DNA from 3 places in the Coralloluteibacterium thermophilum genome. Region 3 is predicted to be linked to each of the others. Evidence: predicted binding sites of a transcription regulator. Region 3 holds the regulator's gene; each other region holds the start of a gene.
What was found. The regulator HrcA, encoded in region 3, represses chaperone genes, less so after heat shock. The targets are predictions, from matches to a motif close to TTNGCACTCNNNNNNNNNGAGTGCNAA.

Region 1 (3,270 bases), on a different contig from region 3:
CTCGGTGGCGATGCCGCTGCGCCGCCTGTTCCGCCGCCAGCGCAACGCCACCGTCCTGCTCGCCGAGGTCGAACGCATCGACCCCGGCCTGCGCCGGCTCCACCTGGAAGGCGGCGGCAGCCTGGACTACGACATCCTCGTGCTCGCCAGCGGCGCGACCCACGCCTACTTCGGCAACGACCACTGGGCGCCCTGGGCGCCGGGCCTGAAGACCCTCGACGACGCCCTGGGCATCCGCCGGCGGGTGCTGATGGCCTTCGAGGCCGCCGAACGCGAGCCGGATCCGGAGAAGCGCCGCGCCTGGCTCAATCTCGCCGTCATCGGCGCCGGCCCGACCGGCGCGGAGCTCGCCGGCGCGCTCGCCGAGATCGCGCGCCACGCCCTGCGCGACGAGTTCCGCAACATCGATCCCGCCAGCGCCCGGATCTGCCTGATCGAGGCCGGGCCGCGCGTGCTCGGCACCTATTCCGAACGCCTGTCCGCCTCCGCCCGGCGCCAGCTCGAACGCCTGGGCGTGGAGGTGCAGACCGGCTGCAAGGTCACCGGCATCGACGCCGACGGCGTGCACTTCGAGGGCCGGCCGAGCCTCGCCGCGCGCACCGTGCTGTGGGGCGCCGGCGTCGCGGCCTCGCCCCTCGGCGCCTGCCTGCCGGCCGAGCGCGACCGCGCCGGCCGCGTGCGGGTGCGGCCGGACCTGACCGTGCCCGGGCATCCGGAGCTGTACGTGATCGGCGATCTCGCGGCCCTGGAACAGGACGGCACGCCGGTGCCGGGCATCGCGCCGGCGGCCAAGCAGATGGGGCAGTACGTCGCCCGCGCCGTCCGTGCGCGCATCGACGGCCGCGACCCGCCTCCGTTCCGCTACCGGCACTACGGCAGCATGGCGACGCTGGGCCGGCGGCACGCCATCGCCGAGTTCCACGGCCGCGAGCTGACCGGCACCCTGGCGTGGTGGACCTGGCTGCTGGCCCACATCTACTTCCTCATCGGCTTCCGCAACCGCCTCGTGGTGATGCTGGACTGGGCCTGGGCCTACTGGTCGCACCGCCGCAACGCGCGGATCATCTTCGGCGAGCCGCCGGGCGTGGTCCCGCCCGACGCGCCGCCCGGCGGGGAGGCGCTGCCGGCGGTGGAGGATGCGCAGGAGGTCGGCGCCGCCCCCGGCAAGGACGACCCCGCCGCGGCGTGACCGCGCGGGCCGGAAACGGCGACGGCCCCCGAAGGGGCCGTCGTCGATCCGGACCGGGCGCTGCGGCTCAGGCCGCGAACAGCGCCCGCATCTTCTTGAGGGCGTTGGCCTCGATCTGGCGGATGCGCTCGGCGGAGACGCCGTACTCGTCGGCCAGCTCCTGCAGCGTGGTCTTGTTGTCCTCGTCCAGCCAGCGGCGCGCGATGATGTCGCGCGAACGCGGATCGAGCTCGGCCAGGCCGTCGCGCAGCAGTTCCAGCTTGCTGTCGGCGTCGCTCTCGCGCTCGTAGGCCATGGACGGGTCGTCCTGGTGGTCGACCAGGTAGGCCACCGGCGCCGGCGGAGCGTGGTCGTCGTCGCCGGCATCGGTCGGCGCGTCGAAGCCGACGTCGCGGCCCGACAGGCGCGCCTCCATCTCGAGCACCTCGCGCTCCTCGACGTTGAGGTCGCGGGCCACGGCGCGCACTTCCTCGGCGTTCATCCAGCCCAGGCGCTTCTTGGACTTGCGCAGGTTGAAGAACAGCTTGCGCTGCGCCTTGGTGGTCGCGACCTTCACGATGCGCCAGTTCTTGAGGATGAACTCGTGCATCTCGGCGCGGATCCAGTGCACGGCGAAGCTCACCAGGCGCACGCCCATGTCGGGGTCGAAGCGCTTCACGGCCTTCATCAGGCCGATGTTGCCTTCCTGGATGAGGTCGCCGATCTGCAGCCCGTAGCCGCTGTAGCCACGGGCGACGTGGACGACGAAGCGCAGGTGCGCCATGACCAGGGCGCGCGCGGCGTCGAGGTTCTCGTGGTCCCGGTACTCGCGCGCGAGCGCCTGCTCCTCCTCGGCGCTCAGCATCGGCGCGCGGTTGACCGCGGCGATGTAGGCGTCGAGCGACCCGAGCGCGCTCGGAATCGGCAGGTTGTTGGCCACCAGGGCGGTGGAGACAGCGGCGGTCTGGTTCATAGGATCCGATCTTAGCAGTCGCGACATTTGAGTGCTAAACGCGCCGGAAGTTCCCCGGCGTTCCGCCCGTGGGTCTTGCGGCGGGGGCCACACGCAACACGTGCAGCCTACGCCTTCGACCGTCGCGGGGCGGTGCAGTGCGGCACCCATGGGCACAACACTGCATCCGCCCTCCGCGACGCCCGCTCAGACCACGGTCAGGGTCACGTCGATGTTCCCGCGCGTGGCGTTCGAGTAGGGGCAGACGACATGCGCCTTCTCCACCAGCGCCTCGGCCTGGGCGCGCTCCAGCCCCGGCAGGGCGATGCGCAGTTCGACCTCGATGCCGAAACCGCTGGGGATCGGGCCGATCCCGACCTGCCCCTCGATCGAGGCGTCGGCCGGCAGCGCCACCTTCTCGCGGCCGGCGACGAACTTGAGCGCGCCGAGGAAGCAGGCGGCGTAGCCCGCGGCGAAGAGCTGTTCCGGATTGGTGCCGTCGCCGCCGGTGCCGCCCAGCTCGCGCGGCGTGCTGAGGCGGACGTCGAGGACGCCGTCGGAGGAGACGGCACGGCCGTCGCGGCCTCCGGTGGCGGTGGCCTGGGCGCGGTAGAGGATCTTCTCGATGGACATGGTGGCTCCTTGGGTGGATGAGGGTGGCGTTCGGAGAGCCCCGCGGCTGCCACCGGGCCGCGATGCCGCACGATTGAATCGTGCGCTACTTGAATGACCCGACTGCTCAGCGCCGCAGCAGCCTGTCCCGCAGCCGGTCGAGCTGCCGCTTGGTGGCCGCCAGTTCCTCGGCGGGGCAGTCGGCGGCGCAGAGCACGCCCGCCGGGACCGTCCTCGCACGCTCGCGCAGCGCGCGGCCGGCCTCGCTCAGGCTCACGACCACCTGCCGCTCGTCCTCGACCGCGCGCCGCCGGGAGACCAGGTCGGCGGCCTGCAACCGCTTGAGCAGCGGCGTGAGGGTGGCCGAATCCAGGAACAGCCGCTCGCCGATCTCGGAAACGGTCAGTCCGTCCCGTTCCCAGAGCACCAGCATCACCAGGTACTGGGGGTAGGTCAGTCCGAGTTCGCCGAGCAGCCCGCGGTAGACCTTGTTGAGCGCCAGGCTGGCGGAGTACAGCGAGAAGCAGAGCTGCTGGTC
Region 2 (3,270 bases), on a different contig from region 3:
AGGCCCTCGGCGTCGATCAGCCGGAACGCCGCGCGGTCGCGATAGAGGTAGTAGCCCGGCGCGGGCGTGAAGCGCAGCAGCAGCGTGTCGGCGCCGCCGGCGATGGCCTCGAAGCGGAACGCCCGTTCCGGCGCCATCGGGAGGTCGGCGGCGTCGCCGTCCAGCCCGGCCAGCGGCCCGCCGGCGGCGCGGCCGAACACCGCGTCGAGGGCGGCGCGCCCGTCCACGGCGGCGGCCGGCGCGGCCGGCAGGGCCACCTCGACCGTCTCCGTGTGCGGCGGATAGCAGATGCCGATGTCCGCGCAGCCCTGGTAGCTGACCCGGAAGCGGGCGCTGCGCGCGCCGGCCGCGGGCGTGCCGGCGACCGTCGCCACGAGGGTGCCGCGGTAGGTCTCGACCTCGCCGAAGAACTCGTCCACGTGGCGCACGCCGTCCGGCAGCGCGGGCTCCCCGACGATGGCGAAGCCGTCCTCCGCCTGCACGCGGGTGCGGTGGCGATACAGGTAGTAGCCGTCCGCGATCGCCCACCGGAACTCCACCCGGTCGGCGGAGGGCGCCGACGCCGAGAGTGCGAAGGCCTCCTCGATCGGCAGCAGGTCGGACTCGTCGATGGCGAGCGCCGGCAGGGCGGCGGCGCCCAGCAGCAGGGCGAGGAACAGGCGGGTCATGCGGCGGGCGTATCCGTCGTGCGGGTTTCGGCGTGGATCCAGGCCAGGTATCCGGCCAGCCCGCCGGCGGCTTCGACCGCGACGACCTCCGGGAGTTCGTAGGGATGCTCCGCGCGGATGCGTTCCGCCAGCGCCTCGACCCGGTCGGCCCAGGTCTTGATCAGGAGGACCGCCTCCTGCGCCTCCTCGATGCGGCCCTCCCAGCGGTAGATGGAGGTGGCCCCCGGCAGGACCGTCGCGCAGGCCGCCAGCCGCGCGTCCACCAGCGCCCGGCCGAGCGCGGCGGCGGTCGCGGCATCGGGGCAGGCGCAGAGGACGAGTCGTGCGGACATGGCGGGTTCCGGCGCGGGTCGAACCGGCAAGGCTAGCACCCCCGGCGATGGCGCGCCACTCGTCGGCGACCGGCGCGATGGGTGCCGCGGGCCCTTGAAAGCGTCGCCGCGTCCCCCACATCCCGGCGCAGTCACGAAGGGTTCCGGTCCGGGATTCTTCGTGCGTATCATTGGCACTCATAAGGGTCGAGTGCTAACGCGCCCGCCCCTTTGTCCGTTCAATCAATCCTTTACGACTCTGCTGAGGTCAAGAACGATGAACCTGAAGCCGCTGTACGACCGCGTCGTCATCAAGCGCATGGAAGAAGAAAAGGTGTCCGCGGGCGGCATCGTGATCCCTGACTCCGCGACCGAGAAGCCGATCAAGGGCGAGGTCGTGGCGGTGGGTGAAGGCAAGTTCCTCGATAACGGTCAGGTCCGCGCGCCGAAGGTCAAGGCCGGCGACAAGGTCCTGTTCGGCAAGTACTCCGGCACCGAGGTCAAGCTCGACGGCACCGAGTACCTCGTTGTGAAGGAAGACGACATCTTCGCCGTGATCGGCTGAGCGGGTCGGTGAGCCGGTCGCGGGCACAGGGGCCAGCGCCTCTGCCTGCCGACCCCACCCCCTCCCGATCGACGATTCCCATTCCCGCTCTACTCGTTTGAGGTAACAACATCATGGCAGCCAAGGAAATCCGCTTCGGCGAAGACGCACGTGCCCGCATGGTCCGTGGCGTCAACGTTCTGGCCAACGCCGTCAAGGCCACGCTCGGCCCGAAGGGCCGCAACGTCGTGCTCGAGAAGAGCTTCGGCGCCCCGACGATCACCAAGGACGGCGTGTCCGTCGCCAAGGAGATCGAGCTCCAGGACAAGTTCGAGAACATGGGCGCGCAGATGGTGAAGGAGGTCGCGTCCAAGACCTCCGACAACGCCGGTGACGGCACCACCACCGCGACCGTGCTGGCCCAGGCGCTGATCCGCGAGGGCATGAAGGCGGTCGCCGCCGGCATGAACCCGATGGACCTCAAGCGCGGCATCGACAAGGCCGTGCAGGCCGCCGTCGGCGAGCTGAAGAACCTCTCCAAGCCCACCGCCGACGACAAGGCCATCGCCCAAGTCGGCACGATCTCGGCCAACTCCGACGAGTCGATCGGCACCATCATCGCCGACGCGATGAAGAAGGTCGGCAAGGAAGGCGTGATCACCGTCGAGGAAGGCTCGGGCCTCGAGAACGAGCTCGACGTCGTCGAGGGCATGCAGTTCGACCGCGGCTACCTGTCGCCGTACTTCATCAACAACCAGCAGTCGCAGCAGGCCGACCTGGACGACCCGTTCATCCTCCTGCACGACAAGAAGATCTCCAACGTGCGTGACCTGCTGCCCGTCCTCGAGGGCGTGGCCAAGGCCGGCAAGCCGCTGCTGATCGTCGCCGAGGAAGTCGAGGGCGAGGCCCTGGCGACCCTGGTGGTCAACACCATCCGCGGCATCGTCAAGGTCTGCGCGGTCAAGGCGCCGGGCTTCGGCGACCGCCGCAAGGCGATGCTCGAGGACATGGCGATCCTCACCGGCGGCACCGTGATCTCCGAGGAAGTCGGCCTGTCCCTCGAGAAGGCCACCATCAACGACCTCGGCCGCGCCAAGAAGGTGCAGGTCTCGAAGGAGAACACCACCATCATCGACGGCGCCGGTGAGAGCGGTGCGATCGAGTCGCGCATCAAGCAGATCAAGGCGCAGATCGAGGAGACCTCCTCGGACTACGACCGCGAGAAGCTGCAGGAGCGCGTGGCGAAGCTGGCCGGCGGCGTGGCCGTCATCAAGGTCGGCGCGGCCACCGAGGTCGAGATGAAGGAGAAGAAGGCGCGCGTCGAGGACGCCCTGCACGCGACCCGTGCGGCCGTCGAGGAAGGCGTCGTCCCGGGCGGCGGCGTGGCTCTGATCCGTGCGCTCAAGGCCGTCGAGAACCTCAAGGGCATCAACGAGGACCAGAACCACGGCATCCAGATCGCCCGCCGTGCGATGGAAGCGCCGCTGCGCGAGATCGTCACCAACGCCGGCGAGGAGCCCTCGGTCATCCTCAACCGCGTGAAGGAAGGTTCGGGCAACTTCGGCTACAACGCCGCCAACGGCGAGTTCGGCGACATGGTCGAGTTCGGCATCCTGGATCCGACCAAGGTCACCCGCACCGCGCTGCAGAACGCCGCGTCGATCGCCGGCCTCATGATCACCACCGAGGCCATGGTCGGCGAGCTGCCGAAGAAGGACGAGCCCGCGATGCCGGGCGCCGGCGGCAT
Region 3 (3,270 bases):
TGATCGACACGTCGAAGGTGCCGCCGCCGAGGTCGTAGACCGCGACCTTGCGGTCGCCGCCCTTCTTGTCGAGGCCGTAGGCCAGCGCGGCCGCGGTGGGCTCGTTGATGATGCGCTTGACCTCGAGGCCCGCGATCTTGCCGGCGTCCTTGGTCGCCTGGCGCTGCGAGTCGTTGAAGTAGGCCGGGACGGTGATGACGGCCTCGGTGACCTTCTCTCCCAGGTAGTCCTCGGCGGTCTTCTTCATCTTCTCCAGCACGCGCGCGGAGATCTCCTGCGCGGCCATCTTCTTGCCCTCGGCCGACTGCACCCAGGCGTCGCCGTTGTCGTGCTTGACGATGGCGTACGGGACCAGGCCGATGTCCTTCTGGACCTCGGCGTCCTCGAACTTGCGGCCGATCAGGCGCTTGACGGCGTAGAAGGTGTTCTTCGGGTTGGTGACCGCCTGGCGCTTGGCCGAGGCGCCGGCCAGCACCTCGCCGTCCTTGGTGAAGGCGATGATGGACGGCGTGGTGCGGTCGCCCTCGCTGTTCTCGATGACCTTGGCCTTGCCGCCCTCCATGACCGCGACGCACGAATTGGTCGTGCCCAGGTCGATGCCGATGATCTTGCCCATGTGAGTGCTCCCTCGAAGTGCATGGACGGCACGCAGGCCGTCGCCGAATACCGGATGTCTTTGAAAAGCTGGGCGACCGCGGCCGCCTGTTCTGCCCCCGGATCTGGGGGCCGCCTTCACGGGTTCAAGCGCCGGAGCGCCCTGCCGCGGGCGCTGCCGCGCGCCGGTTCAGTCGCCGTCGCGCGCCACCAGCACCAGCGCCGGGCGCAGCAGGCGCGTGTTGAGCACGTAGCCCTTCTGCGCGACCTGCACCACCGTGTTGGGCGCATGCCCGGCGGGGTCCACCACGCCGATCGCCTGGTGGTGCTCCGGATCGAACGGCTGGCCGGCGGGATCGACCACGCTCAGGCCGTGCTCGCCGGTGACCTTCTGCAACTGGCGCAGGGTCAGCTCCAGGCCGTCGCGCACGGGGCCCGCCTCCGGCACCGCTGCGAGTCCCGCCTCGAGGCTGTCGAAGACCGGCAGCAGCTCGGCGAGCAGGCGCTCGTTGGCGAACCGGCGCGCCTGCTCCAGATCGCGGCTCATGCGGCGGCGCTGGTTCTCCAGCTCGGCGCGCTCGCGCAGGCCGTCCTCGCGCAGCCGCGCGATCTCCTCGCGCGCGGCGGCCAGGCCCGCGGCGGCATCCTCCGCCAGACCGGCCTGCTCGGCGGCGTTCTCCTGGTCCTTGGGGATATCGTCGTAGGGCGTGCGTGCGCCCTGCTCGTTCTCGGGATGCTGCATTCGGTGCGTCCTGTAGGCCGTGTCTGTGTCGCGGCACGGCATGTCGCCGCGCCCCGGAGCGCCACATGCGGACGCAACGGTGCGTTTCAAGCCCCGGCGGCGCGCCCGGGCTGGATCGCGGCGCCGAGGACGTCCGCCGTCGCCTGCACGATGGGGATGACCCGCTCGTAGGCCATGCGCGTGGGCCCGATCACGCCCAGCACGCCGAGCACCTGGCCCTCGGCCGCGTAGGGTGCGGTCACCACCGTGCAGCCGCCGAGGGACGGCAGGCCGGCCTCCTCGCCGATGAAGACGCGCACGCCCTGCGCCTTCTGGGTGCGCTCCAGCAGCTGGAGGATCTCGCGCTTGCTGGAGAAGGCCTCGAACAGCTCGCGCAGCCGGTCGAGGTCGGACAGGTCCTGCAGGCCCATCAGCCGGGTCTGTCCCGCCACGAGCATGTCCTCGTCGTCCCCGCTCAGGGCGTGCTCGGAGAGCTCGACCGCGGCCGAGAGCGTCCGCTCCATCGCCGAACGGGTCTCCCGCAGCTCGCGCAGCAGCTGGGCGCGGATCTCCGCCAGCGTGCGCCCGGCGAAGTGCGCGTTGAGGTAGTTGGCCGCCTGCTCGAGCTCGTCGCGGCCGTAGGGCCTGCGCGTCTCGAACAGCCGGTTCTGCACCTCGTTGTCGGTGAACACCAGGATGGCGAGGACGCGGTTGCCGTCCACCGGCACGAAGTCGATGTGGCGGAACGCGAACTGCGCGCGCCGCGGCACCGTGACCACGCCCACGAAGCGGCTCATGGCCGAGAGCATGTCCGAGACGTTGCCGAGCAGGGCCTGGGTGCCCGCGCCGGCCGGCAGATTTGCGCGCATCCGCGCGATCTCGCCCTCGCCCAGCGGCTTCACCTGCAGCAGGCTGTCGACGAAGACGCGGTAGCCCTGCACGGTGGGAACGCGCCCCGCCGAGGTGTGCGGCGCCTGCACCAGCCCCATCTCGTCCAGGTCGCTCATGATGTTGCGGATGGTCGCGGGACTCACGTCCAGGCCCGAGGACTCGGCGAGCGTGCGCGAGCCCACGGGCTGGCCGTCGCGCACGTACTGGGCGATCAGGGTCCGCAGCAGGTGGCGTGCGCGGGAATCGAGCTGGCGGCTGGAGCGGGTCATCGCGCGGCGGGCACGGCTACCTGGGACGTCGCGCATACATAAGGGCCCCGCCGCGGCGGCGCAAGCCGTCGCAGTCCACGAGACGGGACGCTTTCAGGGTTCGGGGCCGGCCGTTACGCTTTGCCGGTTTTTCCATTCCCTGCCTCCATGCTCACCCGACTCCAGATCAAGGATTTCGCCGTCGTCAGCGCGGCCACGGTGACCTTCGGCCCCGGCCTGACGGTGGTCTCGGGCGAGACCGGCGCCGGCAAGTCGCTGCTGGTCGACGCGCTGATGCTGCTCTCGGGCGGCCGCGGCGACAGCGGCATGGTGCGCCACGGCGCCGAGCGCGCGGAACTGGCCGCAGAGTTCGAACTCGACGACACCCCCGCCGCCGCGGCCTGGCTGCGCGAGGCGGAGCTGGACGAGGACGGGCTGTGCCAGTTGCGCCGGGTGATCCGCGCCGACGGCGGCTCGCGCGCCTGGATCAACGGCCGCCCGGCGACCGTCGGCCAGCTGGCCGAACTCGGCGCCCTGCTGGTCGAGATCCACGGCCAGCACGAGCACCAGGCCCTGCTCTCGCGCGCCCACCAGCTGGCCCTGCTCGACGGCTTCGGCGGGCACGGCCACCTCGTCGCCGAGGTCCGTGCGGCGGCGGAGGCCTGGGCGGCGCTCGCGCGGCGGCAGGCCGAGCTGGCGCGCGACGGCGATCCCGGCGAGCGCATCGACTGGCTTCAGCACCAGTTCGACGAACTCGAGCGCGAGAACCTCGCGCCGGAGGCCATCGAGGAGCTCATCGCCCTGCACCGCCGCCAG

Region 1: the regulator HrcA is predicted to act here: its motif matches at 2,153-2,179, upstream of rpoH (RNA polymerase sigma factor RpoH).
Region 2: the regulator HrcA is predicted to act here: its motif matches at 1,171-1,197, upstream of groES (co-chaperone GroES).

The regions. Positions count from the first base shown of each region.
Region 1 covers NZ_JBHSGG010000001.1:45,746-49,015, forward strand. The annotation lists gene ACFO3Q_RS00240 (NAD(P)/FAD-dependent oxidoreductase) at 1-1,189, shown strand, start outside; gene rpoH (RNA polymerase sigma factor RpoH) at 1,257-2,141, opposite strand; gene ACFO3Q_RS00250 (organic hydroperoxide resistance protein) at 2,328-2,753, opposite strand; gene ACFO3Q_RS00255 (MarR family winged helix-turn-helix transcriptional regulator) at 2,860-3,270, opposite strand, start outside.
Region 2 covers NZ_JBHSGG010000002.1:54,458-57,727, reverse strand. The annotation lists gene ACFO3Q_RS00675 (protein-disulfide reductase DsbD family protein) at 1-668, opposite strand, end outside; gene cutA (divalent-cation tolerance protein CutA) at 665-1,000, opposite strand; gene groES (co-chaperone GroES) at 1,257-1,544, shown strand; gene groL (chaperonin GroEL) at 1,658-3,270, shown strand, end outside.
Region 3 covers NZ_JBHSGG010000014.1:115,303-118,572, reverse strand. The annotation lists gene dnaK (molecular chaperone DnaK) at 1-616, opposite strand, end outside; gene grpE (nucleotide exchange factor GrpE) at 785-1,336, opposite strand; gene hrcA (heat-inducible transcriptional repressor HrcA) at 1,423-2,475, opposite strand; gene recN (DNA repair protein RecN) at 2,623-3,270, shown strand, end outside.